Symmachiella macrocystis: one gene and its partner. The protein of the gene in region 1 interacts with the protein of each later gene in a pairwise test. Links are inferred from orthologs where the notes say so. Each region holds a gene or a part of one and is shown on either strand. Other genes may lie near its edges.

Region 1 (7,672 bases):
GATTTTTGCGACACTGTCGTGTTCATCGACGTGCCGGAGGAAACCCGCCGCAACCGTGTGATACTAAATCGGAACTGGACCGCGGAGGAATTCGCGTCCCGAGAAGCCAATCAACTTCCCCTAGAGACTAAAAAACAATTATCAGACCACGTCATCGACAATTCAACAACTGTTGAATTCGCAGCCCAACAACTGCGGCAAGTCGTCGCGAAGATTGCCGAGAGTTCGGCGAAGAGCTAATATGAGACACGGGTGTTCCAGAGACTTGGCGGAAATGATGCGAGCCAAAATCGGGGTATCTCTCCTTTCAGAATGTCCACATCCAGCACGGAAGCTCGCGACCAAAAATCATGCCTTACGTGAAACGACCTCGTTTCACCCGCCCAGCGCGGAATTCCAACCCACAAATCCACCAATCGGTTTATTCCATAGTGTTGCAGCCACAAACCGGCGGCAACAATCCAAGTCGCTTAATTCGCCCACCCTCAATGGATTCCATCCATTCGGTCATTCGACCACCAACCAGAAAGTCTTGAACAATGGCCAAGTCCACTAAGCCTCGCAGCCCCAAAAGCGAGCAAACCGGCTCCACCTCCACCGTCGAGGGGGCAGGGCCTTTGAGCGCCGCCATGCAGCGCGATACAAGCGGTTCGCAAACCTCGACCGTTGGCGGTCAAAGCCGTTCCGACGAGAACGCCAGCCGAGCCGACCGCATTCGTGCCAACTCAGCCGATGAACGCTACGAAGAGATCAAGCGGGGCGACATTCACATTGCTGAATTGCAACGGATGACCATGAAGGAGTTGCTCACCCAAGCCCGGCTAGAGCAAGTCACTGAATACTCTGGACTCAAAAAACAGGATCTGATTTTCAAGATCCTCAAAGAACGCACCAAACTCAACGGCTTGATGTTCGGTGAAGGAACACTGGAAGTGCTTCCCGATGGCTTTGGGTTTCTCCGCAGCCCGGATTACCATTACTTGCCTTGCCCGGACGATATTTACGTCTCTCCCAGCCAGATTCGGCGGTTCGGACTGCGTAACGGTGCCATCGTCGCCGGCCAAATTCGTCCCCCGAAGGAAAACGAACGTTATTTCGCGCTGTTACGCGTCGAAGCCATCAACGGCCAAGACCCCAACTTGCTCACCGAGAAGGTCTTCTTCGACGACCTAACGCCGCTGCACCCCGAGACACGCTTGCGTCTAGCCGCCGAAGCCAGCGTGCTCAGTACGCGTGTCGTCGACATGATCGCTCCGATTGGTATGGGACAACGCGGGCTGATCGTTTCGCCACCGCGGGCAGGGAAAACCATTTTGCTGCAACAATTGGCGCAAGCCGTACTCGCCGCACACCCCGAAGCGTATGTGATCATGCTGCTGATTGATGAGCGGCCCGAAGAAGTCACGGAAATGGAACGGCACGTCAAGGGGCACAATTGCGAGGTCATCAGCAGTACATTTGATGAGCCGCCCAGTCGGCATATTCAGGTCTCTGAGATGGTTATCGAAAAGGCCAAGCGGATGGTCGAATATGGCCAAAACGTGGTGATCTTTCTGGATTCCATCACGCGGTTGGCCCGCGCTTGGAACACCGAAGTTCCGCACTCCGGAAAAATCCTCTCCGGTGGTGTCGATGCCAATGCCTTGCAGCATCCCAAACGGTTTTTCGGAGCCGCCCGGAATGTCGAAGAAGGGGGCAGCCTGACGATTGTGGCGACTGCCCTGGTCGACACCGGCAGCCGTATGGATGAAGTCATCTTCGAAGAATTTAAGGGAACCGGTAACACCGAGTTGCACTTAGATCGCCGCATGGTGGAAAAACGGATTTGGCCGGCCATCGACGTCAATCGCTCCGGCACCCGCCGTGAAGAATTATTGATCAACGAAGACGAATTGCGCCGCATTTGGATTTTGCGGCGCGTCCTCAACGACATGAATCCGGTCGACGCCATGGAACTGTTGGTCAACCGCATGCAACGCACTAAAACCAACGAAGAATTCTTGCAAAGCATGAACCTGAGTTAATGCCCGGTCTGCTTTGTTTTCATCGAGCCTACCGTTATTGCTTGATCGCAAAACGACGGTGGCTCCCTCTCCGGACAATGATCGTTTCACAAAGACACACCCATGCCTGAAGAAATCCAAGGTGATTTGCTGTCCTCCGCTGGCCGGTTTGCCATTGTTGTTGCCCGCTGGAATGAACTGGTGACCCGCCTGATGTTAGACGGGGCCATCGACACACTGCACCGGCACGGCGTCGCCGACGACCAAATCACCGTCGTCTGGGTCCCCGGATCTTTTGAAATCCCTATCGTCGCCGACAATCTTGCCCGTAGTGGAAACTACGCCGGCGTTTGTTGCCTCGGTGCGGTGATTCAAGGGGAAACGACCCATGATCAATATATCAACCAACAAGTGGCTGCAGGCATTATGCAAGCAGGCCGCGAAACCGGAGTCCCGGTGACGTTTGGCGTGTTGACTTGCCAGAACATGGAACAAGCCCAGGACCGTGCCGGCGGCAAGGCGGGCAACAAAGGCCGTGACGCCGCGCTTGCTGCTATTGAAATGGCCAATTTGATGGCTAAGCTAAGAGGTTAGCCGGAGATGATTCGGCAACGTTGAAAAACAGACTTGCATTCTTTCAGTCCCTCCCCCCTAATTGCCGCAAGCGGCAATTCCTTCCAGCTTTGAGGCTAAGGCTTTTCATGGCGCGTCGCAGCCGGGCACGAGAAACGGCCCTACAACTGCTCTACCGACAGGATCTCAATCCCGCCGGCAATTTAGAGTCTGCCGGTGAATTCATCGAAGAACGGCTTGAGGACCAAGCCCTGCGCGATTTTTGCTGGAACTTATTTACCGGTGCGCTGGAATGGCGCAACGTGATCGATACACGTATCGAAGAGGTGGCCGCGAACTGGTCATTGCGGCGAATGGCGCCGACAGATCGCAACGTGTTGCGTCTCGGTGCTTACGAGTTGCTCTATACCGACACACCCAATCGGGTGGTCATCGACGAATCCTTAGAGCTGGCAAAGAAATTCGGCAACGCGCAGTCGTCGCAATTCGTCAATGGAATCCTGGACCAGTTAATGCCCACCTTGACCGACGAATCCCCCGACGCTCCGACGCAGGCGATGTAACAAGAATCCGCCAGCGCCCAAGAAATCTTCGGTGCGGGTGGACCTACGTGATAAGCGTACGCGGGTGCCTCTTATGCTCCGATGCGGGTGCCACTGGCGGCTTGCCCGCCAGCGCCGAGTAAAGCTGAGCTTCCCCCTACCCAGGGACGTCGGTTCACGTGCGTCCGGTATACGAGTCGTCAGTGGCACCCCGAATCGGGGCGGCGCTATACTCAACTGAGCGCTGCAGCAGTAAGAGGGCAGCGACTACGTCCAAGGGGCGTTATTTCCCAACCCCCGAGCCGCGGACGATTTCGTCGAAAATGTCCACCAGTTCCGAGCGGGACAATCCATTGCCGTCGATGACCAATTGCCCTTTGTCCAGGGCGGAGCTGGCTGATTCTTGTCCTGTCGCCAAAGTGGCAAAGGTGTCGGCATCCAAACGGTAGACGGCGGTGCATTTTTGATCGCGGCCGATATCGGCCCCCACCAACTTGCCATCCTGCAGCATCAGGTGCCAAGCGCCGCCGCCGCCACCGGTGACTTCCAGCCCCAAGAGATGCGCGTCGGCTTGGCCGTTCGTTTGTTTTTCTCCGGCATCCACCAACGGTTTGAGGTGTTGATGCGGGTCGAAATCGAGGTCAACCCGTTTGTCGCGACCACCGCCAAAGTTCCCGTCGATCGCCACTTTCGACATCCGTAACAACATCTCGCGGTCCACATCGGGACAGGGCAGGTGCGGCATGGCGGTTAAGGTGTTTGTGCAATCAAACGTCGGGTCATCCCGCCAATACGAGTTGTAGACGTGAATGTTGTCGTTGAAGATTTGCTCAGCTTCGCCCCAGTCGTCGATTTCCGCATCTTCGCCAACGAACTTCGCACTATAAAACCGCGTGGCGTCTTCTAAAATATCGCTCACCAGACGAATCGTCGCCGGATGCCGCGGGGTCAGATGGTAAGTTTGACCGTGCAGTTCCGGGTGCGTGACAATATGTGCCGTTGCCGCACTGACCCAATCCACGGGGACCAGATTCTTCGATTCATTACCGGAAAGTTCAAATCGTGCGATGGAACGTACGCGACCCGTATCGTCTGGATCCATCGAGCGAACAAGGGTGTAGGCCAACTGCAAAGCGGCGTAAAACCCGTGGTAGGTGCTTGTGTAGCCAGTTTGAGAATCGCCGACAATGATTGCCGGGCGACAGATGGTGAGGTCGTCGATGAACGTCGCCGCGTGCACCATTTTTTCGGCGTCGATTTTGCTCATTTCATAATCGTTGCCCCGTTCCTGCCCCACATCCAATTCCGTTTCCAGCACGCGGCCTTCGCGGAGCCCGCATACGTAAGCGGTCGACATGTGCAAAAACTGGCGGATGCCCGTCTTTTCGCACAGATCCAAGACGTGTCGCACCCCTTGAATATTTGACCTCCAAGGTTCGCTTTCCGGTCCGGTACTGTGGAAGGTCAAACTGGCGGCATTGTGAATCATGCCGCTGCAGTGCTCTGTAACCCATTTGACCGAGCGGTCATCCAGCCCCAGGTTTTCCTGGCTGATATCCCCCTCCAAGACCACCGGTCGAGGCATGGCGTGTCCGAGACGTTCTTCCCAGAAAGCCATCATTTGCTCAACACGTTGACGCACGGAAGCCTTCCGCGTCGGGCGGACGAGCACCGCCAACGGGACTTCGGCTTGCATCAAGTCACGAATCAAATAACGGCCCAACAGGCCAGTGGCACCGGTCAGTAACTGGTAGGACATACAAGGGCTTCCGAAATCAGTGAGAAGAGATCAAGCGTTCCAATGGGACAAGTCGTGCGTGCTGTCGAAATTTGTGCAGTTTTACGAACCCAGGTTGTGGTTTACCGCGGAAAACTAAGGGATCAGGATACGCATCCCCGAGATTTGAAACCTCTCAACAGAGAAAGAGGTCCGACACCTGGCGTCCTCTCTTTTGCGAGAAAGACAATTGTCTCGGTTGCGGGAACGATTTCAAGACGTATCTTAAATTTGCGAAAGGCAAGCTCTCAACGAAAAGTATCGACGGGAAGGGTGTTGATTCAGAGCGAAACTCTCGGCGGTCATGCGACCCTATCCGCCAATACAGCCGGTTCAGGCGTTGTTGGCAGCCTGTGTGGCCCCGCTAATTCCGACGCCGCCGATTTATGTTGACGGAGACGACTCGGGCGGAGGCACAGCAGTGCTGGCAATAATACCAAATCGCCGACCAAGGCCGCAATCAACAGCGAGCACATCAACAGGCCAAACCGGGCTGTCGGTGCAAAGCTACTCAGAGTCAACGCCAGCATGCCTATGCTGGAGATCAGAGCCGCCTTAAAGATCGGGCCCCCAGTTTGCCGGAGTGCCTCACGCGACGCCTGGGCGGAGGAGATTCCGCGGTTGAACTGTGATTGATAGTGCACCAGAAAATGGAACGTGCCGTCCACGGCAATCCCCAAAGCGATGCTGCCGGACATCATCATGCCGATGTCGACCGGCATACCGACCCAGCCCAGAATCCCGTAGACAATACAAATCGGCGTCAGATTAGGAATCATCGCCACCATGGCCGTTTTCCAAGACCGCAACGAAACGACCATTACGCCGGTGATGATCAAAAATGCCATCAAAAAGCTCTCGTGAAACCCTCGAAAGATCTCCTGCTGTGCGTGATTCAACATGGGGGCGATGCCGGTAAAGCGGACAGGCAACCCTTCGGCCCGTGCTTGCAGTTGCTCAAAGATTTCGTGCTGTGACAACCCTTCACTTGTGCTAATTCGCGCGGAGATCCGCCACAGCCGTTCGCCGTCGGCAATATATTCGTTGTGCTCCCGCTGCGATTCGGCGCGTTTTAATAGCCGCCCGAGCGTAAACGGGTTTTGCGGCATCTCTGAGGGGAAAAACGACGCTGAGGAAATCGTGTGCCGAACGGCGGGATGGCCGGCGATCACAGCTTCGATTTCACGTACCTTTTCCAACCGCTCAGTAAAGGGCAGATCGTTGTCACGAAACTCGACGACTGCTTCAATCGAGTCGATATTCGTGAGTTGAGCTTCCACACGCTGTGCGTCGGTGAGGACTTTGCTGTTTTTGGGGAGGAAGTCGAGCGGATCAATCTTTGTCTCGATCGACAACAACCCCACGCACGTCACCATGATCATAGTTACCGTGACCAAGGAAACGACTTTGCTGTGTGTCGAGATCCAATCTCCCAGGCGAGAACTGATCGCCGCGCCTTGCTCTTCGCATTGAGCCTGTGGTGGCCAGATCGTCATCAAAGCGGGCGTTAAACCCAACCCGGTAATCAATGCCACCACCGAGCCCCATGCAGCCGCATAACCGAATTGGTTGACGGGGAGGATGTCGCTGACCGCTAACGAAACCAGGCCGATTGTTGTGGTCAATGTCGCTAGACAGCAGGGCTTCCAGGCGGTTTTCAATGCCTGCCTTAATGGGTCGTCGTCGTCAGGTGCGGCGGTGTAGTAATGCATGAAGTGAATCGAAACAGCCAACGTAAATATCATCACCATCACTGACAACGCGCTGAGGATGAAGTTCATTTCCCCGCCGGCAACGTGAATACCTGCTAACGTCAATTGAATGGCCCAAATGGTCAGTCCGAGCAGCGCTAGTGACAATTGCCATTGCCGCGTGGTGTAGGACAACAATCCCCAACAGACCAACAAGGTGATGAAAAAGAATTTCTGGTTTTCCTCTTCACTCCCCAATCGGTCCAATTCGGTGACGATGACCGGCGCGCCAGCCAGGCGGACCTGATCGCCCCGGAGTTGGCAATACTCCAGCACACCAGTCACGGCATCGACCGTCTTCGCACGATCGCCATATCCTTCGGGGGACAACAAGCAAATCAATCCCACCAATCGGCCGTCTTGGGATAGGGTCAATCCCTTCAGTCGCGTTTCCGCTTCGACGTCGTCAACGCCAAAGCTGGTCATAATGGCTTGCATCCGTCCGGGAGACCAACATTTCCGCACACAGTCGAGCCGTTCCAGCCGTTCGCAAACCGCTTCGACCAACACATCATCTTTCGATGTGTTTTCAATCCCGACGACGATGAGTTCTTCTACGCCAAAATCGCGCTTGAAATCCTCATAGTTGGCACGCACTTCGGAATCGCGAGGCAGCCAGGTCTCGATGTCGTTGTTCGCCGGCAATGTTTGTGCTTTGACAAACAGCACTGGAAACGACAACAGCGTGAGGAGGAGCAACTTGCCGCTGTGTTTTTGATAAAACTCGGAAAGGGTCGACAAAGCCACGTCCTCTCAGTTGTTGTTAATCGCTGTATCGTTGACGTGTACAAAATGTTTACCGCCAAAACCGCAGCGAAGATCGAGCCGCAGAAGGCTGGCCGGATCGCCAGGCTTTTCCTCAGTAAACAGATCGTGTCGGGGGCGTAGAGGTTGCCGAGACGACGAGACAGTCATAACACGTATAATTGTAGTTCCGGGGCCGTGCCGCGCGGTTGGCGGGCAGGGGCGTATCAGCTGGGGCTATATACTCCTATCGATCTTCCAGAAGCTGTCCCGCAAGTCCAA
Region 2 (7,557 bases), on another replicon or contig:
ACCACCTGGGCTGAGTGCCAACCCGGCAATCTGACTGATCAACTCCAGACGGCCTGGACTCTTACTCAGGACTTCCACGTCAGCGGCCGACAACGTCGTCCCCTCAACCGTGCCGCCCTTGATTTCCAATCCGTCGATTTCCTTGGCCCAGCTGGCCATCTCCTTGGACAACGCGACGATATCCTCGCCACCCCAAACCAAGGCCGACGGACCGGCCAAGATCGGATCCAAGGCGGAAACACCCGCCTGATTCAGTGCCATACGGGCCAAGGAATTCTTGACCAGCACCATCTTGATTTCTTTTTTTCGCAGGTCCAAGCGCAACTGATTGGTTGTGATCGCATCGACCTTCGACGGATCAATCACCAAAAGCTCCTGCACGTCGCCGATCCGCTCACGGACATCCGACGCAATCAATTCCTTGATGTATTTACTCATGCTACTTAACAATCAATGCTAGTGCGCCCAGCGCAAATTTTTCACCGATCCCAAGGGCAGCCCAGGAGGCTGCTACAAACCGGCTGCGCCGGGGCTTCTCGCGTACACTAAACCAACGGGAGAAAAAAGTCACGCGTCCGAAGCGATTTCTATGCCAAAAGCGTCAGAATCGCCCAAACAATCCCGCCGATGCCACATTTCAAGCAGCCATGTTGACTGAAAAACAGTCAATGCGTCGCTCAGCACACACTCCGGCCAACCGAGTGCGTACCGCCGCAAGTATCACAACGCGATACCAATTCCCGGGCTGTGTGTGGCTGACACGGCGATGGTTCGCACGTAAACCCCTTTGGAGCCCGACGGCTTCATCGCCCGAATCTGTTTGATGAAAGCGGAAATATTGTCCACCAACTGCTCTTCACTGAACGACAATTTGCCCATCACACAGTGCACATTGCCACCAGCATCAGCGCGGAACTCCACCTTACCCGCTTTGTATTCCTTGACCGTGTTCGCCACATCTTGGGTCACCGTGCCAGCACGAGGCGAAGGCATCAGCCCCCGCGGTCCCAACACACGGCCCAACGGCCCCACTACACCCATCATGTCGGGCGTAGCGATCGCTGCGTCGAATTCCAGCCAGCCATCCTTCACCTTATCCGCCAATTCCTTGCCACCCACAAAATCAGCGCCGGCTTCTTCGGCCGCGGTCGCATTTTCACCCTGAGCAAAAACCAGTACCGTTTTGGACTTCCCGATTCCATGCGGCAACACAATGGAACCCCGCACCATCTGGTCAGCCTGACGGACGTCGATGCCCAACCGCATAACGACTTCTACTGTTTGGTCAAACTTACAGGCCGGAATCTTCTTAGGCAGTGACGGTTCCAAGCCCTTGAGCTTGGCGACCGCTTCGGTCAAACCAACACTCGTTAGCCCCTCGACCTGCTTCAACAGAAATTCCTGCCGCTTGGATTGCTTTGCCATCATCGAGCCTCGACTACTCTTTCCAACTGACTTGATCACTTCAAATGTATCCGGTGCCTTCACAGCGCCGCTGATTAACCGACGACTTCCAGCCCCATGCTTCTCGCGGTGCCGGCAATGATCCGTGCTGCCTGGGCGATGTCCGGTGCATTCAGATCTTCAAATTTCGTCTTGGCGATTTCTTCCAACTGCGCCTGTGTCACAGTGCCGACCTTATCCGCTTTGGGGTTACCAGACCCCTTGGCGATTTGAGCCGCTTGCTTGAGCAAAATCGCTGCAGGCGGGCTTTTCAGCACGAAGTCGAACGAGCGATCGTTGTAAACACTAATGATCACCGGAATCGTGGTACCAGTGAACTCCTTGGTCCGTTCGTTGAACTGCATCACGAACTGACCAATGTTCACACCGTGAGGACCGAGCGCGGTACCGACGGGAGGGGCCGGCGTTGCCTGGCCACCCATCACCTGAACCTTGATCGTTGTAACTAATTCCTTCGCCATCGCTTGCCTGCTTTATTAAACTGCCGAAAAATTGTTTCTTGGTGACATCGAACCCGCTGGCCGATCCCTCAATATCGCATTCCCCGAACGAGACGCACGCTCCGCCACGCTGATTTCAGACGGCCTCAACTTGCCAATGCTCGAGCTCTTCGACCGGTGTCGTGCGGCCGAAAATTTCAACCAGCACTGTCAAACGACCGGTTGTCTCATCCACGGTATCAATCGCGCCTTCAAACCCCTCAAACGGGCCTTCTTTGATTTTCACGGTATCCCCCACGCCAAACGTCAGGGCCACCCGCGGCGCCTCTTCCTCCTTCTGCTCTTCACGACCCAGCATCCGAGCGATTTCGTGCTCCTGCATCGGAATCGGCTTATTCGCCGAACCGGTAAAGTCCCCCACTCCGCCTGTTTCCCGCACCAGAAACCACGTATCATCATTGAGGATCATGTTGACCATCAAATAGCCGGGAAACAACTTGTGCTCGGTGACTTTCTTCTTTCCGTTTTTAACTTCCGACACTTTTTCTGTCGGAATGATAATCTCACCGAAGTAGCGTTCCAATCCCTCACGATTGATACGCCGCTCAAGCGACTTCTTTATGGATTTCTCACGGTTGCTCTGAATCTTGAGCACATACCAGAGCATTTCCGTATTTTCAAGCTCAGCGGCTTCGCCACCTGCATTGGTCTCATCAGCCATGACGGCCTTTCCTTCACCCTGCCGGAACCCCAGTAGAATTTGACGACTAAACACAATCGCCAACAAGGCTCCCGTCTGCAAGCGACGCAACACAGCAGACGACCGGCCAACCCACACACCAAGGGCGATCTCGCCCCATAACGCTAAGACGACGCCTCAACAAGCACGCCGACTGTTGTCATTAATTTGTACCAAAAAAGATCGTATACCAACAGCATGCCGCCCAAAGCGAACATCGTCACCACAACAACGATCGTCGAATTCTTCAATTCCTGCTTGCTGGGCCAGGAGACCTTGGTCAACTCTCCCTGCACGGCAATCAAAAAGTCGGCAAACACAGAATAGTTCACAACCCGAAAAGCGAACACCAAGCCAACCAGAAACAACAACACCGGTACACCGATGCGAACCAATTCCGGCTCAACACCAACCATCGGGCCCTGCGAGAGCGAAACCGCCCCGAGCAGCGCAATCAGCGCCACGCCAGCTGTCGTCAGCTGCCGGACAAGCCGTCCCTGCTTTGGCTTATACGACTGCAAACTCAGCAGTTCGCCCAAAAATGAGGTGCTTTTTTTTGCGTTTGCCATGAATTCACGCCCCAGGGCGATTTGTATCACGTGTGAACGACCGGCAACCTTTTCCTAAAAGCTGCGTGGCCATGAAAATTGGCTCCGAAAAACCACATCCGCACTACGGCGGCCCCCGCCATCCTCTCAACAGCCTGGACAATACGCGGCAAACTGCCGGCAAGCCACACCATCCTCAATCATGTCGTGCCAGCGGCAAGTCAGCGGCGAGCATAAAAACAGGGGCGGAGGGACTTGAACCCCCAACCGCTGGATTTGGAATCCAGTGCTCTGCCAATTGAGCTACACCCCTAGGCATTGGTGAATTGCCGGACTCCCAAAAACGCGACGGAGAACCCGCCGCCCATCGCCGCGACATCACTTCTTCCGTGACTCTTTGTGGACCGTATGACGGCGAAGCCGCGGGCAATATTTTTTCAATTCCAGCCGCTCTGCACCACGTGTTTCTTTTTGAACACGATAGTTCCGATCACCGGTCTCGGTGCATTCCAGCCAAACATACTCGCGGGCCATGACTTCACTCCACCTATTCCCGGCACGGGCACGCGGCCGCGCCGAAACCGATACAGAAAATGAACACCCGCCGAAAAACTGCCGGCGGGTGCCCACTGAATCACAATTACTCAACAATCTTGGTCACAACACCCGAGCCGACGGTCTTGCCACCTTCACGAATCGCGAAGCGACTTCCGTCCTCCAAGGCGACCGGCGAACCCATTTCGACTTCCAAGCGAACATTGTCGCCCGGCATGCACATCTCGGCATCACCCAGCAGCTTGGCAGCCCCGGTCACGTCGGTTGTACGGAAGTAAAATTGAGGACGATAGCCACTGAAGAAAGGCGTGTGCCGCCCACCTTCGTCTTTACTCAGGACGTAAACTTCGGCTTCAAACTTGGTGTGCGGATGAATCGAACCCGGCTTGGCCAAGACCTGCCCACGCTCAATATCTTCACGCTTAACACCACGCAGAAGCAAGCCCACGTTGTCGCCAGCCATACCTGTTTCGAGAGTCTTATTGAACATCTCGACACCCGTGCAGGTGGTCTCGACGGTATCCTTCAAACCGACGACTTCAATTTTTTCGCCGACATTGACAACGCCCTGCTCAATCCGACCAGTGGCAACCGTCCCACGACCTTCGATCGAGAACACGTCTTCCACCGCCATCAGAAACGGCTTGTCGGACTCACGCGCCGGCTCAGGAATATTCGAGTCCAAGGCGTCCATCAACTCGGCGATACAGCCATTAAAGGCTGGATCAGTCGGGTTATCCAACGCACCCTTGGCATTTCCGCGAACAACCTGAATGTCGTCGCCGGGGAAGTCGTACTTGCTCAGCAATTCACGAACTTCCATCTCAACCAGCTCGAGCAACTCTTCGTCGTCGACCAGGTCGCACTTATTCAGAAAGACCACCAACGCCGGTACGTCAACCTGACGAGCCAACAGAATGTGCTCTCGCGTCTGAGGCATGGGGCCGTCAGCCGCAGACACCACGAGGATCGCCCCGTCCATCTGGGCCGCCCCGGTAATCATGTTTTTAATATAGTCAGCGTGCCCAGGACAGTCGATGTGGGCATAGTGACGGGTTTCAGACTCGTACTCGACGTGACTAACGGCAATAGTCACCGTCTTTGTCTCGTCACGGACGGTTCCGCCCTTAGCGATATCGGCGTAACTTTTCACCGTCGCCAAACCCTTGGCACCCTGCACCATCAACAACGCCGCGGTGAGTGTCGTTTTTCCGTGGTCAATGTGACCGATCGTCCCAACATTGACGTGTGGCTTCGTACGCTCAAAGACCTCTTTGGCCATCTCTTCTCCCTACCTATTCAATCTCCCGGGACAGTTGTTAATTCCAACTCAACACTTAATGCAACACGGCCTCATCGACCGCAAAAACTTGCTCGCCAAAATCAGCTGCAAGAGCTGCTGGCGGGACTTGAACCCGCGACCTCGTCCTTACCAAGGACGCGCTCTACCGGCTGAGCTACAGCAGCGAATCAAGTCGCTCGGACTCCCAACTCGAATCGCCAAGCCGGCCACCCCGCAACTCATCGCGAAAAAGCGGGCGATGGGAATCGAACCCACGTCTCCAGCTTGGAAGGCTGGGGTAATACCATTATACGACGCCCGCAACGTTTCTCCGGAACCTACGACCAACAGCAATGAACGCCGAATCACCGCTGCCCTCTTGATTGGGGGAAGCAGGATTCGAACCTGCGAAGGCTGAGCCACCAGATTTACAGTCTGGCCCCTTTGACCGCTCGGGAATTCCCCCTAATTGTCGACTTCAAACAAACGGCGAGCAACAGCCTTGCGACCCCAGCCTCGCCCCTCACGAAGCGGACCACCGAAGACATCTCCTCCGCCTGTCCGCTGGAGCTAGCGGTGGGACTTGAACCCACAACCTCCGGTTTACAAAACCGGGGCTCTGCCAATTGAGCTACGCTAGCGGTAAACTAAATTTATTCGCTGTGAAAACTAATCGAAACAATTCCGACGCAACAAGCTGCCCAATATAGCATTCCGATCCGCCCATGCAAGTCGAAACGCAAGGAGATCGCAGAAAACCAGATTGAGTGGTCGGCACATGCTGGGAACAGGTCGAACTTCAACCAGCCCAATGGGCTGAGACCTTCGACGTCATTGCCAGTGCGAAACCGCGTATTAGACAAACGTCCTGCGGATTTATCAACGCTCCGGCTCCCCTTTTCTGAAATTTTGCTCGCTTGCACCCCAATCACGCCACATTCAACGATCCGCCGACGCCCCTGGGCACCTCAAATCACCTTTGCACACCCCAAAATGGAGCCAAGCCGTTTTCCAAGTTTGGTGATGACCAATAAAAAAAACGCCGCAAACCTGGACACCCTGATGGGTGAGAGGTTCGCGACGTTGTGATGCGATACCAAACTCCCAACGCCTTGCGGCGCGATTGCTCGGCAAGCCGGGAGGGAGTTTTAGACTCCGGGAATGTCGAGCCGGGCCTCCTGGGCAATTTTTCGCAACTTATTTAAGGCCCGCGCTTCCAGTTGTCGAATTCGTTCCTTCGTCACACCGAAGTGGTAACCGACCTGCTCCAACGTCTGGGGCTCGGTTCCCTGATTCAGTCCGAAACGGAACAAAATGATGTCTTTTTCCCGGTCGTCCAGTTGCGACAGGATACTCATAATCGCTTCGTGCTGGCGTTGATTATTCAACTCCAGCTCAAAGGGAACAGAACGCGTATCCGATTTCGCCTGGAACACCTCTTCGTTTCCGGTACGAAAACGATCCAAACGGGTGTGCTCGGCTGGGATCGATCGCGCGAAGTTCTTCATAATCGCCCAGGTGGCGTAGGTGGAGAACTTATTCCCGCGGCTATAGTCGAATTTTTCAATCGCCCGCATCAGCGACATATTCCCATCGCTGACCATTTCGAAGAAATTCGTGTTTGGTCGAAAATGCCGCTTGGCAATCGAGACGACCAATCGCAAATTACTCCGAATGAGCAGGTTCTTGACCGAAACGGCCTCATTGAGCAGCTTTTCGATCGCGTCCATTTCTTTCGATTTGGCTTTTCGCGAATCCAGGCTGCCACGCAATTCGGCCGCTTTGAACTTCAGGTAGTTCATTTTACGGAAGTAGTAGACTTCCTCGTCCTTAGTCAGCAGCGGCACGCGGTACAGGCTGGCCAAATAGGGCGGCAAGCCCGGCGGCGGCTTAAATGCGGCTGCCTTCTTCTCGACGACGGGTACCGGGCCAAGAATCAACTTGTCGGCATCGTCCCGCACGAAATCTTCACTGTCGATGAAATCGATCGGTTGAGCAATCAGCCGTTGCGCCCGCATTTCCGATACAATTCGGTAAATACTGGCCTTGGTGCGGCAAAACTGCTTCGCCAACCGCTCAACGGGAATTCCCCGGCGGAAATTGCGGTAGATCTGCTTCTTGCCTTCGTCGGTCAACGGACCACTAGCGTGCGGAAATACCGCGGATTCTGGGTGCTCAGCGTCATAATGCTTAAGCGTGTAACGGATCGTTTCCGGGGACCGACCCAACCGCTTGGCAATACGTCGACTAATTTCAGCCGGGCATCCACCAGCGCGAGCGAAACGGCGTGCCCGTGTGATTATGTCTTCACGCTCTTCCACCGTCAGCTGGCTAAAGCGCGTGCTACGGTGCACATCGTCGGAATTGCGTCGCACAAAACGATCCACCGAGGATTTCAGGAAGCCGATTCGCTTACGGTTACCAAACTTGAAGCGACGACTCACCAAGCCCTTGCTCCGCCAGCGATCGACGGTTTTCGTGGAGACGTTAAATTGTTCGCTGACATCGCCAACCGTGAGCACCGGCTCC

Evidence for each region.
Region 2: the proteins of rho (region 1) and nusG interact in binary tests that used the Escherichia coli proteins (3 or more experiments, as listed by UniProt). The link is inferred for Symmachiella macrocystis from one-to-one orthologs.

Annotation. Positions count from the first base shown.
Region 1 is NZ_SJPP01000002.1:576,460-584,131, forward strand. What follows is about bases 1-2,826. They hold rho (transcription termination factor Rho), read left to right. Parts: upstream 1-629; coding sequence 630-2,024; downstream 2,025-2,826. Other genes in these bases: coaE (dephospho-CoA kinase), read left to right, coding at 1-240; ribH (6,7-dimethyl-8-ribityllumazine synthase), read left to right, coding at 2,127-2,597; nusB (transcription antitermination factor NusB), read left to right, coding at 2,705-2,826. Also shown: more of nusB, read left to right, coding at 2,827-3,139; CA54_RS20300 (SDR family oxidoreductase), read right to left, coding at 3,402-4,877; CA54_RS20305 (efflux RND transporter permease subunit), read right to left, coding at 5,198-7,387. UniProt on the Escherichia coli protein: Facilitates transcription termination by a mechanism that involves Rho binding to the nascent RNA, activation of Rho's RNA-dependent ATPase activity, and release of the mRNA from the DNA template.
Region 2 is NZ_SJPP01000001.1:3,263,563-3,271,119, reverse strand. The notes cover bases 861-3,571. They hold nusG (transcription termination/antitermination protein NusG), read right to left. Parts: upstream 2,680-3,571; coding sequence 2,041-2,679; downstream 861-2,040. Other genes in these bases: rpmG (50S ribosomal protein L33), read right to left, coding at 3,570-3,571; secE (preprotein translocase subunit SecE), read right to left, coding at 2,769-3,212; rplK (50S ribosomal protein L11), read right to left, coding at 1,500-1,925; rplA (50S ribosomal protein L1), read right to left, coding at 861-1,425. In the rest of the region: rplJ (50S ribosomal protein L10), read right to left, coding at 1-438; more of rplA, read right to left, coding at 721-860; more of rpmG, read right to left, coding at 3,572-3,725; tuf (elongation factor Tu), read right to left, coding at 3,832-5,028; CA54_RS12535 (sigma-70 family RNA polymerase sigma factor), read right to left, coding at 6,177-7,557. UniProt on the Escherichia coli protein: Part of the processive rRNA transcription and antitermination complex (rrnTAC). The complex forms an RNA-chaperone ring around the RNA exit tunnel of RNA polymerase (RNAP).